Regions from separate parts of the Cellulomonas fimi ATCC 484 genome, predicted to be linked through region 1. Evidence: riboswitches for the same ligand, from Rfam matches in the RefSeq annotation. Region 1 holds a riboswitch; each other region holds the start of a gene.

What was found. A riboswitch is a leader RNA that binds a small molecule or an ion and turns the genes downstream of it on or off. The one in region 1 is predicted to bind S-adenosylmethionine.
Region 2: another riboswitch for S-adenosylmethionine. It lies ahead of CELF_RS18800 (methylenetetrahydrofolate reductase); the one in region 1 lies ahead of CELF_RS06080 (MetQ/NlpA family ABC transporter substrate-binding protein).
Region 3: another riboswitch for S-adenosylmethionine. It lies ahead of CELF_RS12195 (ABC transporter permease); the one in region 1 lies ahead of CELF_RS06080 (MetQ/NlpA family ABC transporter substrate-binding protein).
Region 4: another riboswitch for S-adenosylmethionine. It lies ahead of CELF_RS16170 (aminotransferase class V-fold PLP-dependent enzyme); the one in region 1 lies ahead of CELF_RS06080 (MetQ/NlpA family ABC transporter substrate-binding protein).

What each region holds. Positions count from the first base shown of each region.
Region 1 is NC_015514.1:1,319,285-1,323,091, forward strand. It holds gene CELF_RS06070 (ADP-ribosylglycohydrolase family protein) at 1-943, opposite strand, end outside; gene CELF_RS06075 (PadR family transcriptional regulator) at 1,182-1,901, shown strand; SAM riboswitch class IV at 2,027-2,141, shown strand; gene CELF_RS06080 (MetQ/NlpA family ABC transporter substrate-binding protein) at 2,619-3,572, shown strand; gene CELF_RS06085 (methionine ABC transporter ATP-binding protein) at 3,701-3,807, shown strand, end outside.
Region 2 is NC_015514.1:4,160,012-4,163,818, forward strand. It holds gene CELF_RS19805 (TetR/AcrR family transcriptional regulator C-terminal domain-containing protein) at 1-367, shown strand, start outside; gene CELF_RS18790 (DNA-3-methyladenine glycosylase I) at 513-1,199, shown strand; gene CELF_RS18795 (hypothetical protein) at 1,312-1,527, shown strand; SAM riboswitch class I at 1,772-1,867, shown strand; gene CELF_RS18800 (methylenetetrahydrofolate reductase) at 1,944-3,035, shown strand; gene metE (5-methyltetrahydropteroyltriglutamate--homocysteine S-methyltransferase) at 3,032-3,807, shown strand, end outside.
Region 3 is NC_015514.1:2,676,801-2,680,607, forward strand. It holds gene CELF_RS20005 (GNAT family N-acetyltransferase) at 1-753, opposite strand, end outside; gene CELF_RS12190 (rhodanese-like domain-containing protein) at 677-1,099, opposite strand; SAM riboswitch class IV at 1,333-1,442, shown strand; gene CELF_RS12195 (ABC transporter permease) at 1,518-2,618, shown strand; gene CELF_RS12200 (ABC transporter permease) at 2,615-3,607, shown strand; gene CELF_RS12205 (ATP-binding cassette domain-containing protein) at 3,604-3,807, shown strand, end outside.
Region 4 is NC_015514.1:3,582,994-3,586,800, reverse strand. It holds gene CELF_RS16180 (O-succinylhomoserine sulfhydrylase) at 1-1,095, opposite strand, end outside; gene CELF_RS16175 (rhodanese-like domain-containing protein) at 1,092-1,505, opposite strand; SAM riboswitch class I at 1,511-1,607, opposite strand; SAM riboswitch class IV at 1,727-1,841, shown strand; gene CELF_RS16170 (aminotransferase class V-fold PLP-dependent enzyme) at 1,881-3,296, shown strand; gene CELF_RS16165 (hypothetical protein) at 3,340-3,780, opposite strand.

The DNA.
Region 1 (3,807 bases):
CCGCGCGGCGTCCCAGGTCGACGAGGTCCTCGCCCGTGAGGCCGGGCCAGCCGTGCACGGCGGTGCGCCAGTCCGACGGCACCGCGGACGCGCCCCAGCGGGCGCCGAGGAGCGCACCGGCGATCGCGGCCACGGTGTCGGTGTCGTCGCCCGCGTGCACCGCGGCCTGCAGCGCGTCGGGCAGGTGACGCGTGCCGTCATGGGCCGTCGTGGTCGTGATCGCGGCCCACGCGGCCTGCAGCGCGGTGACCGTGAACCCGTTCGGCGCGAAGAGCGCCGGGTCCGCTCCCGTGGCGTCCTCGATGCGGGTCTGCCATGCGTCGCGCCGGTCGGGCGGCAGGAGGTCGAGGCCGCCGAGCAGGTCGAGGCGCGCGTCGAGGACCGCGACGCGCACCGCCTCGGACCACAGCACGCACGAGTCGCCCGCGAGGTCGTCGGCGTGCGTGAGCAGCGCGACCGCGCGCGCGGCGGCGGCGGTGCGCTCGCGGTCGTGCAGAGCCGTGAGCCCGACGACGCCCGTCCGCATGAGGGCGCCGTTGCCGGCGGTGCGTCCGGTCAGGTCGTGCAGCTGCGCGGACCGCGCGCGCAGGTTTGCCGCGCTGCCCGGCCCGGGGGTCTCGGTCGTGAGGACCTGACGGGTCTGCGCGCCGACGTCGGACGCGCCACCCGTGAGCCAGGCGAGGAAGCCGTCGGCGACCGCGTCGAGCGCCGCGTCGGACGTCAGGTCGGTGCCCGTGGCGGCGACGCGCGCGACGCAGACGCTCATCTGGGTGTCGTCGGACCACTCGCCGGGTGCGTAGGGCCCGAGCCCGCCGCCGACCATCCGCGCCGGCCCGTCGAACGGCGGTGCGAACTCGTACGGGACGCCGAGCGCGTCGCCGACCGCCTGGGCCAGCAGCACGCCCGCGGCGCGGTCGAGCAGGGCGGTCTGGGCGTCGTCCACGGGCGGGTCTCCGTCGGTCGCGGGGGGGGTGTGGCGGTGGCCGGGCCACGGGCCGACCGGGCGCAGCATGCCACGGGCGTGCGGGCGCGGATCCCGCGGTCTTGTCAACGATCTATCAACGATATATCGTTCGAGACGTCGGGACGCGAGGCCCGCACCTCCCGGACCACCGGTCGAGACCTGCCCGCGCCAGGAAGCACCCTCCCGACGACCCACCCCAGACCTCAGGAGGACGACCATGCGACACCACCACTTCCACCACGACCCCGACCTGCACGACGTCCCCGGCGAGGGCGACCGCCGCGGCCGCGGCGGGGGCTTCGGACCCGGCCCCGGCTTCCGTCCTGGACCCGGTCCCGGCTTCGGCGCGGGGTTCGGACCCGGCCCGCGTGGCGGCTTCGGTCCTCGGCACGGCGGCCCGCACGGCCGCGGCGGACGGGGGAGGGCGGGGCGGGGCGACATCCGCGCCGCGGTCCTGCTCCTGCTCGCCGAGCAGCCGATGCACGGCTACCAGCTCATCCAGGAGGTCGCCGAGCGCTCGCAGGGGCGCTGGCGGCCCAGCCCCGGCGCCGTCTACCCGGCGCTCGCACTCCTGGAGGACGAGGGTCTCGTGACCCTCGTCGCCCAGGGCGGCCGGCGCCTGGCCAGCCTCACCGACGCGGGCCGCGCGCACGTCGAGGAGCACCGCGACGCCCTCGGAGCGCCGTGGCTCGACGCCGCAGAGCGTCCCGAGCAGCCGCACCGGGCGCTGCGCCCGGCCCTCGAGGCGCTGTCCGCCGCCGCCGTCCAGGTGGCGCGCACGGGTACCCCGGAGCAGGCGACGGCCGCCGTGGCGGTCCTCGACCGCGCCCGGCGCGACCTGTACCTGCTGCTCGCGGGCGAGCCGGTCGCCCCGGCCGACCTCCACGCCGTCGCAGGTCAGGGCGGCGACGCACCTGCGGAGGGTGCCACGGCCTGACGGGCCGGTCCGTCCGCACGACGACGACCCCTCCGACGCATGCCGCGCCGGAGGGGTCGTCGTGCTGCCCGCCGTGACGAGCGTCTCGCTGACCGGGTGGTCACCGATCGACTATCCTGGCCGCGGTTCACGAGCTGCAGCGTCAAGTACCCGGCTGGCTGCACGGCAACCCTCCTGATCGAGCGGGGTGCCCCGGGGCGAGAACCGGTGGTGCGTCACGGTGGCGCCCACAAGTCGGCCGGCGCCCCGGCGCCCGAGGAGGACCATGCGCACCGCTCCCGCGTCGCACGCCCGTGCGACCGCCCCGCGACCGCGTGCCCACCTGCTGGCCGTCTCAAATCCCGATACGAATGATCGGAATTTGACACGTGTCCAGCAGCACCGCTTCACTGACGGTACCGCCGGGAGCCACCGCGCCCCGGCCCGAGGAAGAGGTCGATCGATGGACACCCGCGAGGCCCGCACCCTGACCGCCACCACGGCCGTCATGTGTCGCATGCCCGCGTGTCCGGCGACCCGCGGCCCGCTGGCCTGAGCCGGCACCGAGCCGTCCCCCGTCGCACCTGAGGCACCCGGCGCCCGCGCCGGGTGCCTCGCCGGACGGCGTCGCGCCGTCCTCCGTCCCCCGCCGGCCCGCCCGGGCCCGGCACCTCCCTGCGTCGCCGCCCGACGCCCCGCCTTCCCGGCAGTCGCCGGGTGCACCCCTAGGAGACACGCATGTCCGAGAACGTCCCCGTCCTGCCGGCCAAGAACGGAGGCGGACGCCGCACCGGCCTCGTCGTCGGTGCCGTCGTCGCCGTGGTGGTCCTCGTCGCCGCGCTCGTGTTCGCGCTCACACGTCCCGGCACGGACGACGCCGCCGCCGCGGAGGAGGGTGCGACCGTCGTGCGCCTCGGGACGACCGACGTCGCCCAGCCGCACTGGGAGATCCTCACCGAGCTGGCCGCGGAGGAGGGGATCGACCTCGAGATCGTCGGCTTCTCGGAGTACACGCAGCCGAACCCGGCGCTCACCGAGGACGAGATCGACCTCAACGCGTTCCAGCACATCCTGTATCTGGCCGACCACAACAACAACACCGGCGACGACCTGCAGCCCATCGGCTCCACGCTGATCGTCCCGCTGCCGCTGTACTCCGAGAAGCACGAGGACGTCAGCGAGTTCACGAAGGGCGAGCAGGTCGCGATCCCCAACGACGCGACCAACCAGGCGCGCGCGCTGTTCGTGCTCGAGGAGGCCGGGCTCATCACGTTCACCGGCGAGCCCAAGGTCCCGACGCCGGACGACGTCGACACCGAGAAGTCCACGGTCGTCGTGCGCCCGGTGGAGGCCTCGCAGACCGCCGGCCTCATCAGCGACCCCGACATCGCGGGCGTGATCGTCAACAACAACTTCGCGACCGACGCGGGCTTCGACCTCGACGGCTACGTCTTCGCGGACGACCCGAGCTCGCAGGGCGCGCAGCCGTACATCAACGTCATCGCGGCCCGCCCGGACGACGTGGACAACCCGGCGTACCAGAAGATCGTCGAGCTCTACCACGACCCGAAGGTGCTCGAGTCGGTCGTCGAGTCCTCCGGCGGCACCGCCGTCATCGTCGAGGGCTACGACGCGGCGAAGCTGAAGGACGTCCTCGCCGAGACGCAGGAGAACCTCAAGGCCGCGGGCTGACCCCCCCGCGCGGCCCGGCACCTCACCGCGAGGCGCCGGGCCGCGCAGCCGTTCCCCCGGGCGCCACCCCAGCCCGCCGCCCCGGTCCACCCGACGAGGCCCGACCGGCCTTGCGAAAGGTCCCCCACGTGACCCCCATCATCGAGTTCCGCGACGTCCGCAAGGTGTTCGACGGCCCGAACGGGCCGATCCACGCCGTCGACGGCGTCGACCTCGCCGTCGAGAAGGGCGAGAT
Region 2 (3,807 bases), 1.4 Mb from region 1:
GGAGGCCATGATCGCCGCGCTCGAGGACACCCCGCTCGGGGAGGACGAGAAGGTGGCGGCCGTCGGCATCCTCGCGCACCACCAGCTCGGCGAGCTCACGCTCTACGCGTCGTGGGCCGAGCGCGAGCGGACGGTGCAGGAGGCCACGGCGTCCCCGTACGACATGGACGGGCTCCTGCTCGCCGTCGCGACGCCCGACGCGCACCCCGCGGTCCGTCGCGCGGCGTCCGCGGGGGCGTTCGGCGCCGAGCTCGAGTCGTCGCCGGTGTCGTTCGGGACGCGCCTGGTGCTGGACGGCATCGCGGCGCTCGTGGCGCGTGCCGAGCGTGCGGGGCATGACGGGCCGGCGGGGGCGCCGGGGCGCTGACCGTCCAGTCCGGGGCGCGCGCGCCCGGCGGGGGGCGTCCGGGCACCACCGACCGAGCCGTCCACAGCCCCTGCCCGGCGGAGCGGCTCCACGGACCGCGAGCGCCCGGCACCCGCCTGTCGGCGGCCCACGCCAGACTGGCGGCGTGACCCAGAACCCCACGGCCCCGCCCCCGACGGACGCTACGGCGCCGGCCGTGCCGGCCGCACTCACGGACACCGACCCGGCGCCGCTCACGGACACCGACCCGGCGCCGCCGGCACGCCCGGTCCCGGCCGGCGCGCGGTGCTTCGGCGACGGCGACCCGCTCTACGAGCGGTACCACGACGAGGAGTGGGGCGTCCCGGTGCACGGCGAGGAGGCGCTGTTCGAGCGCATCGCGCTCGAGGGCTTCCAGTCCGGGCTCGCCTGGATCACGATCCTGCGCAAGCGGCCCGCCTTCCGCGCGGCGTTCGCCGGCTTCGACCCGGAGGCGGTCGCCGCGTTCGACGAGGACGACGTCGCGCGGCTCATGGCCGACGCGGGGATCGTGCGGAACCGCGCCAAGATCGAGGCGACCGTGGTCAACGCCCGCGCGCTGCGGGCGCTGCACGAGGCGGGCCGGACGCTGGACGAGGTCGTCTGGTCGCACGCACCGGCACGCTCGGACCACGTCAGGCCCGTGACCTGGTCCGACGTCCCGGCAGCCACGGCGGAGTCGCGTGCGCTGGCCAAGGAGCTCAAGTCGCTCGGCTTCCGCTTCGTCGGCCCGACGACCGCCTACGCCGCCATGCAGGCCTGCGGACTGGTGGACGACCACCGCGCCGGGTGCCCCTCGGTGGCCCGCCCCTGACGCCCCGCCCGTGACGCCCCGCCCGTGACGCCCCGCCGGCGCGCTGCTCCCCCTGGGTGACGCCCTCGGCCCGCCCGTGGCCGCCTCGGACACGGCGGTTAGGATTCGCGGCATGACGGACACCCACGACCCCGACGGGCGGCTCGACGCCGTGCGTGCGGCGGCCGCTGCGCTGTCCGACCCCACGGCCGTCGACGCCGAGGTCCTCGCGGCCGTGCACGACGGGCTGCGCGAGGTCCCGGCGGGCTCGCCCACCTCGTGGTTCGACGTGCCCACGCAGCGCAGCCGTGTGCGTCACGGCCACCTCACGCCGCGCCGCCGCCACTGACGCCCCTCGGCGCACCGCCGCCGGGAGCCCGACCCCAGGGCACGGGCACCGCCGTCGTCGCGCCGCCCGTGCCGGTGGGGCCGGCAGGACGGCGCCGGGCGCTGCGACAGGGCCGACGGCGGGCGCGCCTTGCCGGCCACGCGCCTCGCCGCACGACCCGTCCCGGAGGGCTAGGGGGCGGACACCTGCGTCTCACCCATCGAGCGACGTTGCCCACCATGTGGTCGGCGGTCTAGCATCACGACAACCATCCAGAGCGGCCGAGAGACCTGGCTCGACGACGCCGCAGCAACCCCCCTCCTGGCGAGGGTGTGGGTGCTTCCGCCAGGGTCGATGGAGTGAGTGATGTCCCTGCACCACGCGTGTCCCGGCGACCGCCGGCACCGCCGCACCCACCGGACACCCCGGACCCGGCCGTGAGCGCGCCCACGGTCTCCCCCGCCGGCACCGTCCCGGACGAGGCGCTCGGGACCCGCACGGTCAGCCGCCGCGCAACGGGTCCGCACGTCGCCGCCGTCGACCGCCCGCTCGCGGCCGTGGACCGCCCGACGGTGTCGTTCGAGCTGTTCCCGCCGCGCAACCCCGGCGCAGCGCCGCGCCTCTGGGACACCATCCAGCACCTCGCCGACGCGCACCCCGACTTCGTGTCGGTGACCTACGGGGCGTCGGGCAGCACCCGGCAGACGACGCGCGCGCTGGTCCGCCGCCTGCTGCGCGAGACGTCGCTCAACCCCATCGCCCACCTCACGTGCGTCGGCACGTCGCGCGCCGAGATCACGGCGATCGTCGAGGAGTTCCTCGACGAGGGCGCACGCTCGTTCCTGGCGCTGCGCGGCGACCCGCCGGCCGGGCAGCCGGACTGGCAGCCCCACCCCGACGGACTCCACACCGCGAGCGAGCTGGTCGAGCTGCTCCGCGAGATCGAGTCGCGGCGCTGCGCGGGAAGCCCGTCGCAGGCGGTGCGCGCCCGGGTCCGCCCGTTGTCGGTCGCCGTCGCGGCGTTCCCGCGCGGCAACGCCGCGACCGGCGGCACGCGTGCGCAGGACGTCGCGTCGCTGCTGGCCAAGCAGGAGGCCGGCGCGGACTTCGCGATCACGCAGCTCTTCTTCGACGCCGAGGCGTACCTCGGGCTCGTCGCCGAGGCGCGCGACGCGGGCGTGACGATCCCGATCGTGCCCGGCATCATCCCGGCGACCGACCCGGCCCGGCTGCTGCGGGTGCAGGACCTCTCCGGCGTCCCCGTCCCGCGCGACCTGCTCGACCTGCTCGGCTCGGCCGACGACGACGTGGAGCGCCACCGCCGCGGCGTGCGGTACGGCGTCGACCTCGTCCGGGGCGTCCTCGACGGCGGCGCGCCCGGCGTCCACCTGTACACGTTCAACCAGCACCACGCCGCGCTCGACCTGCTCGAAGGAGCAGGGCTCGACGGCGGGGCGCGCACCGGCCGGCAGGCCGCACCGGACCCGACGTCACCCGACCCCACCCACGAGGGACAGACACCGCGATGACCACCACCCCCACGTTCCCCGCCGGCTCGGTCCTGGGCTACCCCCGGATCGGCCCCCGCCGTGAGCTCAAGAAGGCCATCGAGGCGTTCTGGGCCGGGCGGTCCTCCGCCGACGAGGTCGAGGCCGTCGCCGCCGACCTGCGCCGCCGCACCCGCACGCGCCTGGCCGAGCTGGGCCTGCGCACGGACGTGCCGGCGATCCCGAGCGCGTTCTCGTTCTACGACCACGTGCTCGACGCCGCGACGGTGCTCGGCGCCGTGCCGGCGCGGTTCGCTGACCTCGTCGACGCCGAGGGTCGCCTCGACCTCGCGGGCTACTCGACGGTCGCGCGCGGCCGCGGCGACGACCTGCCGCTCGAGATGACCAAGTGGTTCGACTCGAACTACCACTACCTGGTCCCCGAGATCGGCCCGGACACCGAGTTCCGCTACGCGAGCGACCGCCCGGTGCGCGAGTTCGCGGAGGCGCTGGCCGAGGGCGTCCTGACGCGGCCGGTCGTCGTCGGCCCGGTGACGTTCCTCGCGCTCGCCAAGGCCGCCGAGGGCGCGCCCGAGGGCTTCGCGCCGATCGACCGGCTCGCGGACGTCCTGCCGGTGTACGCGGCCCTGCTGCGCGACCTGGCCGCCGCGGGTGCCACGTGGGTGCAGCTCGACGAGCCCGCGCTCGTGTCCGACTCGGTGGACGTGCCCGTCGAGCGCCTGCTCGCGTCGGTGACCGAGGCCTACGGCGCGCTCACCGCCGTCGAGGGCCGCCCGGCGCTGTTCGTCGCCGC
Region 3 (3,807 bases), 1.4 Mb from region 1:
CGTCGCGACGTCGGCGACCGACGCCCGGTACGAGTCGGTGAGCTCGTGGTCGTGTGCGTAGGCCTCGACCGACAGGCGTGCGACGGCGTCGTGCTCGTGCGGGGCGATCCGGCGCACCGGCACGCCCGGCCGCACGAGGGAGTGCACGAGGACGACGAGCCTGCCGACCCCGGGCACCACGGCACTCTCCCGCGTCGGCGTGCGCTCGAACCCGAGGCGCTCGTAGAGACGCTGCGCGCCGACGTTGCGTGCGCCCGTGTCGAGCACGACGGCCCGCACGCCCCACCCGCGGGCCCGGTCCACCGCCGCGACGACGAGCGCCGCGCCCGCACCGTGCCCCTGTGCGCCCGGCTCGACCGCGAGCAGACGGATCTCGGCCTCGTCCCCCCCCGCGCCTGCCGCGTCAGCCCGTGACCGGGCCGCAGCAGGCTGACCGTGCCGACCAGCCGGCCGTCGGCCGTCGCGACGAGCAGGTCCCCCGCGCTCGCCCGGGCGCCCGCGTCGAGCATGAGGCGGACCCGTGCGGGGTCGGTCGCGGCGCCGTACGGTCCGGCGTCGAACGCGCGCCGCGTCAGCATCCCGACCGCCTCGAGCTCGTCGGCCCGGGCGGTGCGGATCTCGAGCGCAGGCGCGCCGACGGTCGGCGACGCAGGCGCACGGGCGCCCGTCGGTGCGGTCACCGGATGCTCGTCGCGGCGCCGTCGTCGGCCTGCTCGACGGGCAGCCCGGCGTCGCGCCACGCCGGTGCCCCACCCTCGACGTGCACGACGTCCGTGAAGCCCTTGTCCCGCAGCGCGGCCGCGACCGGACCGGAACCCCGGACCGAGCCGCAGACCACGACGACGGGCGTGTCGAGCGACAGGGCCGGCACGACCCGCGCCGCCGAGTCGAGGTCGAAGGCCGTGTCGACCGCGTACCGGTCGACGACCGTCGCCCCCGGCAGGCTGCCCGTGGTGGCGCGGCCGGCGTCGCTGCGGACGTCGACGAGAACCGCTCCCGCCGCGACGCGCTCGGCCGCCTCGCCGGGGCTCACGAGGGGGGCGAGGGCACCGGCCTCGTCGAGGCTGAGGTCCTGGGCGGGGGCGGTGGATCGAGTCATGCCGGGCTCCTCGTGCAGCGGTGCGGCGGATGCCGTGCGGGCGGGCGGTCGAACGGCGGTCTGGGCGGGACGCACGCTCCGACGGCACTCCGCCCGCGTCAAGGGGCGGCCGGAGTCGTCTCGCAGGTCAAGACCCAGCGCGTGCACCGTGTCCGCGAGCGGCCCTTTCCGCATCGTGAGACAGCGACGACCACCCATTGACCGCCCCGACGGCCGTTCCTACCTTCACCGCCGGTCACGAGACCCGACGTCAAGCCCTGGCTGGTCGGGCGGCAACCCTCCGCACGTGGCGGGGTGCTCCAGGTGATGACCCGGCACGGCTTCGGCCGTGCAAGCACGCCGCCCGCCCTCGCGCGCCACCTCGGCGCACCGAAGGAGTCCGCATGACCACCGCCCCGCACCGTCCGGCGGCCACGCCGTGACGCGCTACCTGGTCCGTCGGCTCGGCCTCGCCCTGCTCGTCCTGTGGGCCGCGTACACGGTGTCGTTCCTCGTCCTGTACGCGCTGCCCGGCGACCCCGTGTCGGTCATGTTCGGCGGCGAGTCGAACGACGTCACACCCGAGCAGCTCGACGCGCTGCGCGCGGAGTACGGGTTCGACCAGCCGCTCGCCGCGCAGTACGTGAGCCGGCTGCTCGACGCGCTGCGCGGTGACCTCGGCACGTCGGTCGTGAGCAAGCAGCCCGTGACGACGCTGCTCGCACAGGCGCTGCCGCCGACCGCCGCGATCGCGGGCGCAGCCCTGCTGCTCGCGGTCGTCGGAGGCGGCTCGCTCGCGATCCTCGCGACCGCGACCCGCAGCCGCGCGCTCGCCGGTCTCTTGCAGTCGCTTCCGCCGCTCGGGGTCGCGATCCCGTCGTTCTGGTTCGGCCTGACGCTCGTGCAGTGGTTCTCGTTCCAGCTGCCGCTGTTCCCGGCGCTCGGCAACCAGGGGCTCGCCTCGGTCGTCCTGCCCGCCGTCACGCTGGCGCTGCCGACGTCGGCGGTCGTCGCCCAGCTGCTGTCCCGCAGCCTGCTGCACACGCTGCACGAACCGTACGTCGACACCGCGGTCGCCAAGGGCGCGGGGCGGGCCCGCGTGCACCTGCGGCACGCGCTGCGCAACGCGGCGCTGCCCGCCCTCACCGCGACGGGCCTCGTCGTCGGCGGGCTGCTGTCCGGCGCCGTCGTCACGGAGACCGTCTTCTCGCGCGCCGGGATCGGGCGTCTCACCGCCACGGCCGTCGCCGCACAGGACATCCCCGTGGTGCAGGGCGTCGTGCTCGTCGCCGCGACGGTGTACGTGCTCGCGAACCTCGCGGTCGACGTCGTCTACCCGCTGCTCGACCCGCGCATCGTCGCCGCCGGCCGTGCGGTCCCCACGACGGACGACGCGGGGCGCGACGACGCGCGCGACGACACCGCGGCCGGCGCGTCGGCCGGCCCGGGCCGCGGCACCGACCCCGCCCACGACGCCCACGGCCCGGATGCCGACGCGCTCGTCGGTGTCGCGCCGCACGCCGCCGGAGGACCGCGATGAGCTCGCTCGACAGCCTCACCGGCGCGCAGACCCGCCGCCCCGACGGGTTCGTCCCCACCGCGCTCGACCCCGACGCGCGCGCCGACGACTTCACCACCACCGCGGCCGAGCGGTTCGCCGACGCGGTGCGCGCGCACGACGACGAGCTCACGCACCGCGGCCCGTGGCGCACGCGCCTCGAGGACCTCGGGCGACGTCCCGGCCTCGTGCTCGCGCTGCTCTGGTCGCTCGCGGTGCTCGTCGCCGCGTTCGTGCCGACCCTGCTCGCACCCGGCGACCCGCTGTCCGGCGTGCCGGCCGACAAGCTCCAGCCGCCGTCCGGGGCACACTGGTTCGGCACCGACCAGCTGGGCCGCGACCTCTACACGCGCGTCGTCCACGGCACGCAGCTCACGCTGCAGGCGGCGCTCGTCGCGGTGCTCGTCGGCCTCGTCGTCGGCGCGCTGATCGGGCTCGTCGCCGGCTTCGTCGGCGGGCTCGTGGACGACGTCGCGATGCGCGTCGTCGACGTGCTGCTGTCGATCCCGGCGCTGCTGCTGTCGCTCGCGCTCATCACCGTCCTCGGGTTCGGGTCCGTGAACGTCGCGATCGCCGTCGGCCTCGCGAACGTCGCGTCGGTGTCGCGGATCATGCGCTCCGAGGTGCTGCGCGTGCGCACGTCCGGGTACGTCGAGGCGGCGCAGGCCGGCGGCAGCCCCTGGTGGACGGTCCTGCTCGGCCACGTGCTGCCCAACTCCGTCGGCCCGGTCGTCGTGCTCGCGGCGCTCGAGCTCGGCGCCGCCGTGCTGGCCGTGTCGTCGCTGTCGTTCCTCGGCTACGGCGAGCCACCGCCCGCACCCGAGTGGGGCGCGCTCGTAGCCGGCGGGCGCGACCACCTGCGTACCTCGTGGTGGCTCACGACGCTGCCCGGCCTCGTCATCGTCGCGACCGTGCTCGCCGCCGGCCGCGTCTCGCGCGCGCTCGACGGCGACCCCGGGAGGAACCGATGACCGTCACCGTCCCCGCCCCGCACGGCACCGGCACCCCCGCGCCCGAGCGGCTGCTCACCGTGCGCGACCTGGCCGTCACCTACCGGACCCGGCGCGGCGACGTGCACGCGGTGCGCGACGTCTCGCTCGAGGTCGACGCCGGCCGCACCGTCGCCGTGGTCGGCGAGTCCGGCTCCGGGAAGTCGACGACCGCCGCCGCC
Region 4 (3,807 bases), 2.0 Mb from region 1:
GCCGAGGTTGTTCGAGATGTCGACGACCCGCAGCGCGTCGAGGAACGCGAACGTCGACTTCTTCGCGACGTCGGGGGTCGCGCCCTCGGGGACCCGCAGGTTCAGCGTGACGACGGTCCCGCCGCCCGTCTGCTGGGCGCGCGCGAGCTCGTGCTGCGGGTGCGACGGCAGGAACGGGTAGCGGACGGACGCGACGGCCGGGTGCTGCTCGAGCCAGCCGGCCAGGTCGAGCGCGGAGGCGGCCTGGTGGCGCACGCGCAGCGACATCGTCTCCAGCCCCTTGAGCAGCACCCACGCGTTGAACGGGGAGAGCGACGGGCCGGTGTTGCGGATGAGCGTCTGCACGGGGCCGCGCACGTACGCGGCGGAGCCGAGGATCGCGCCGCCGAGCACGCGGCCCTGGCCGTCGATGTGCTTGGTCGCGGAGTAGACGACGACGTCGGCGCCGAGGTCGAGCGGGCGGGACAGCACGGGCGTCGCGAAGACGTTGTCGACGACGACGGTCGCCCCCGCGGCGTGCGCGAGGCGCGACACGGTCGCGATGTCGACGAGGTCCTGCATGGGGTTGGACGGCGTCTCGAAGAACACGACGTCGGCGGGGGTGGACAGCGCCTCCTCCCACTGGGACGACACGTGCCCGTCGACGTAGTCGGTCCGCACGCCCCACGCCGCGAGGATCTCGTCGAAGATCACGACGCTCGACCCGAACAGGGCCCGGGCGGCGACGACGCGCGAGCCCTGCCGCACGAGCGCGGCGAGCGCGGTGAACACCGCGGACATGCCGGTCGCGGTCGCGTAGGCGGCCTCGGCGCCGTCGAGGAGGCGCAGGCGCTCCTCGAACGTCGACACGGTCGGGTTGGAGTAGCGGGAGTAGAGGAACCGGTCGACGTCGCCGGCGAACGCCGACTCCGCCTGCGCGGCGGAGTCGTAGACGTACCCCTGCGTGAGGAACAGGGCCTCGGACATCTCCTGGAACTCGGAGCGCACGAGCCCGCCGCGCACGGCGAGCGTGTCCGGGCGCAGCGTGGAGCGGTCGACGGACCGGTCGTCCCAGTCACCGGGGCCGGGCACGCGGCCGGGTGCGGACCCGCTCACAGCGTGGTCCAGGGCAGGCCCTCGGCGCGCCAGCCCACGTGCCCGCGCTGCCCGTCGGGGCCGACGTCGCCCTCGAACCCGCGCAGCACGTTGTACGCCGGGCCGAACCCGGCGGCGGTCGCGGCCTGCGCGGCGGCGACGGAGCGCACGCCGGAGCGGCACAGGAAGACGACGGGCCGCTCGTCGCCCGGCGTGAGCCCTGCCTGGGCGAGCTCGTCGACGAACCGCGGGTTGAGGCCCTGCGGGGTCGTCCACTGGACGAGCGCCGCGCGGCCGCCGAGGTCGCTCGCGTCGGGGACGCCGATCGTGCGCCACTCGCCCTCGGTCCGGACGTCGACGAGCAGCGCGCGCTCGTCCGACGCGAGCAGGTCCCACGCCTCCTGCGGGGTCAGGTCACCGGCGTAGCCCATGCGTTCCTCCATCGGTCCTGGCGGTAGCACCCTCGCCCGGGCGGGCCCGGGGGGTTGCTGCGGCGTCGTCGAGCCAGATCTCTCGGCCGCTCTGGATGGTTGCCGCGATGCTACGCGCGCTCGCGCCGCCGTGGTCAAGGGGCGGACACGACGTCCCGTCATACGAGACACGCCGTCGCTCTCGTTGACAGTCCCGCGGCCGTCGGAAACCCTCGTCGTCAGGTCATGAGCGCCAGCGCGAAGCCCCGGCTCGCTGGCCGGCAACCCTCCTCCGCGGTGGGGTGCCCCGGGTGACGACCAGGCCGACCGCCGCCCGGCGGACGGCAAGCGCGGGGACCGCCGTCGGTGCGGCTCCCACGGACCGTGAGGAGCACCATGACCGCCACCGCCGAGCACGCGTCCTGTGCCGAGGTCGACGCCGTGCCCACGTCGTCGACCCGCGAGCCCGTCGCCGCCCTGCTGCCCGTCGTCGGGGCGGACACCACCGTCCCGCTCGTCGACGGCACGCAGCGCACGTACGCGAACCTCGACTACGCCGCGAGCGCCCCTGCCCTCGAGGCCGTCGCCGCGCGCGTCACCGAGGTGCTGCCGCTGTACGCGTCGGTGCACCGCGGCGCCGGCTACCTCTCGCAGGTCTCCACCGCGCTCTACGAGTCCGCCCGGCAGACGATCGCCCGCTTCGTCGACGCGCGTCCCGACGACGTCGCGATCGTCACGCGGAACACCACGGACTCGCTCAACCTGCTCGCGGGTGTCGTGCCCGACGGCGGGCGCGTCCTCGTGCTCGACATCGAGCACCACGCGAACCTCCTGCCGTGGGTCGAGCAGTCCGGCCGCGGTGCCACGACGATCCTGCCCATCGCGTCCACCGTCGCCGGCACGCTCGACGCGCTGCGCGACGAGCTCGCCCGCCAGCCGTACGCGCTGCTCACGCTCACGGGCGCGTCCAACGTCACGGGCGAGGGCCTGCCCGTCGAGGAGGTCGTCGCGCTCGCGCACGCCGTCGGCACGCGTGTCGCCGTCGACGGGGCGCAGCTCGTGCCGCACCGCGGCTTCTCGCTCGCCCGCACGGGGGCCGACTACGTCGCCTTCTCGGGCCACAAGACGTACGCGCCGTTCGGGGCCGGGGCGCTCGTCGGCCGCCGTGACTGGCTCGACACGGGCACGCCGCACCTCGCCGGCGGCGGGGCGGTGCGGGACGTCCGCGCCGACCGCACGGTGTGGCAGCCCGCACCCGCCCGCCACGAGGCGGGGTCCCCGAACGTGCTCGGCGCGATCGCCCTCGCGGAGGCCTGCGACCGGCTCGCCGCGCTGCCCGCGGGGACGCTCGCCGCGCACGAGGACGCCCTGCGGACCCGCCTGCTCGACGGGCTCGCGACGATCGACGGCGTCGAGGTCGCCCGCATCTGGCCCGACTCCGCCGACCCCGTCGGGGTGCTCACGTTCACCGTCCCCGGGCACGACCCGGGGCTCGTCGCCGCGTACCTGTCGGCCGAGCACGGCATCGGCGTGCGCGACGGCCGGTTCTGCGCGCACCCGCTGCTCGCGCACCTCGGCGCCTCGGGCGGGGCTATCCGCGCGTCGGTGGGGGTCGGGACGACGAGCGAGGCGGTCGACCGGCTCGTCGTCGCGCTGCGGCAGTACCTGGCTCACGGCCCGTCGTCCCGGTACGAGGTCGTGGACGCCTGCTGGACGGTCGTCGACGACACCCGCCCGCTCGTCCAGGTGCACGGCCTGGACGCGCTCGCCGCGACGGCGGCGGCCGCGTGCGGTCCGGCGCTCGACGACTGAGGCCCGGCCCGGACCGGCCCGCGGCCCGCCGAGGCCGGGACCGTCAGGCGGGGAAGCGGCGGTTCCGGGCCCAGCGGTCCCACGGGCCGACGTGTGCCGCGACACCGTGCGCGTGCAGCCGCGCCACGGTCCGTCCGAGCGCGCCGACGACCTGACCGCGGATCCGGTCGGCGCGCAGCGTGCGGATCCCGACCTCGATCTCGGACCCGTCGGGCCCCTCGCCCAGCACCCGCACCGTCAGGACGGGGCCGGAGAACAGCTCGACCGGCTCGAGGAGCTGCAGGAGGCTCAGGGCGAGGTGCGCGCTGCCGCGAGCCGTGAACGAGCCGTCGGGGGCGACCCGGACGCGCATCCGCGCGGCACGCAGCTCCTGCGCCAGCACCTCCATGACGCCGCCCGGGGGTGCGGCGACGTGCAGCGTCGTGACCGGTGACCCGAGCAGCAGCGGCCACGGCTGCACGACGGGCGGCGGCGCGCCCGTCACGCGGTCGCCTCCGGCTGGCCCAGCACC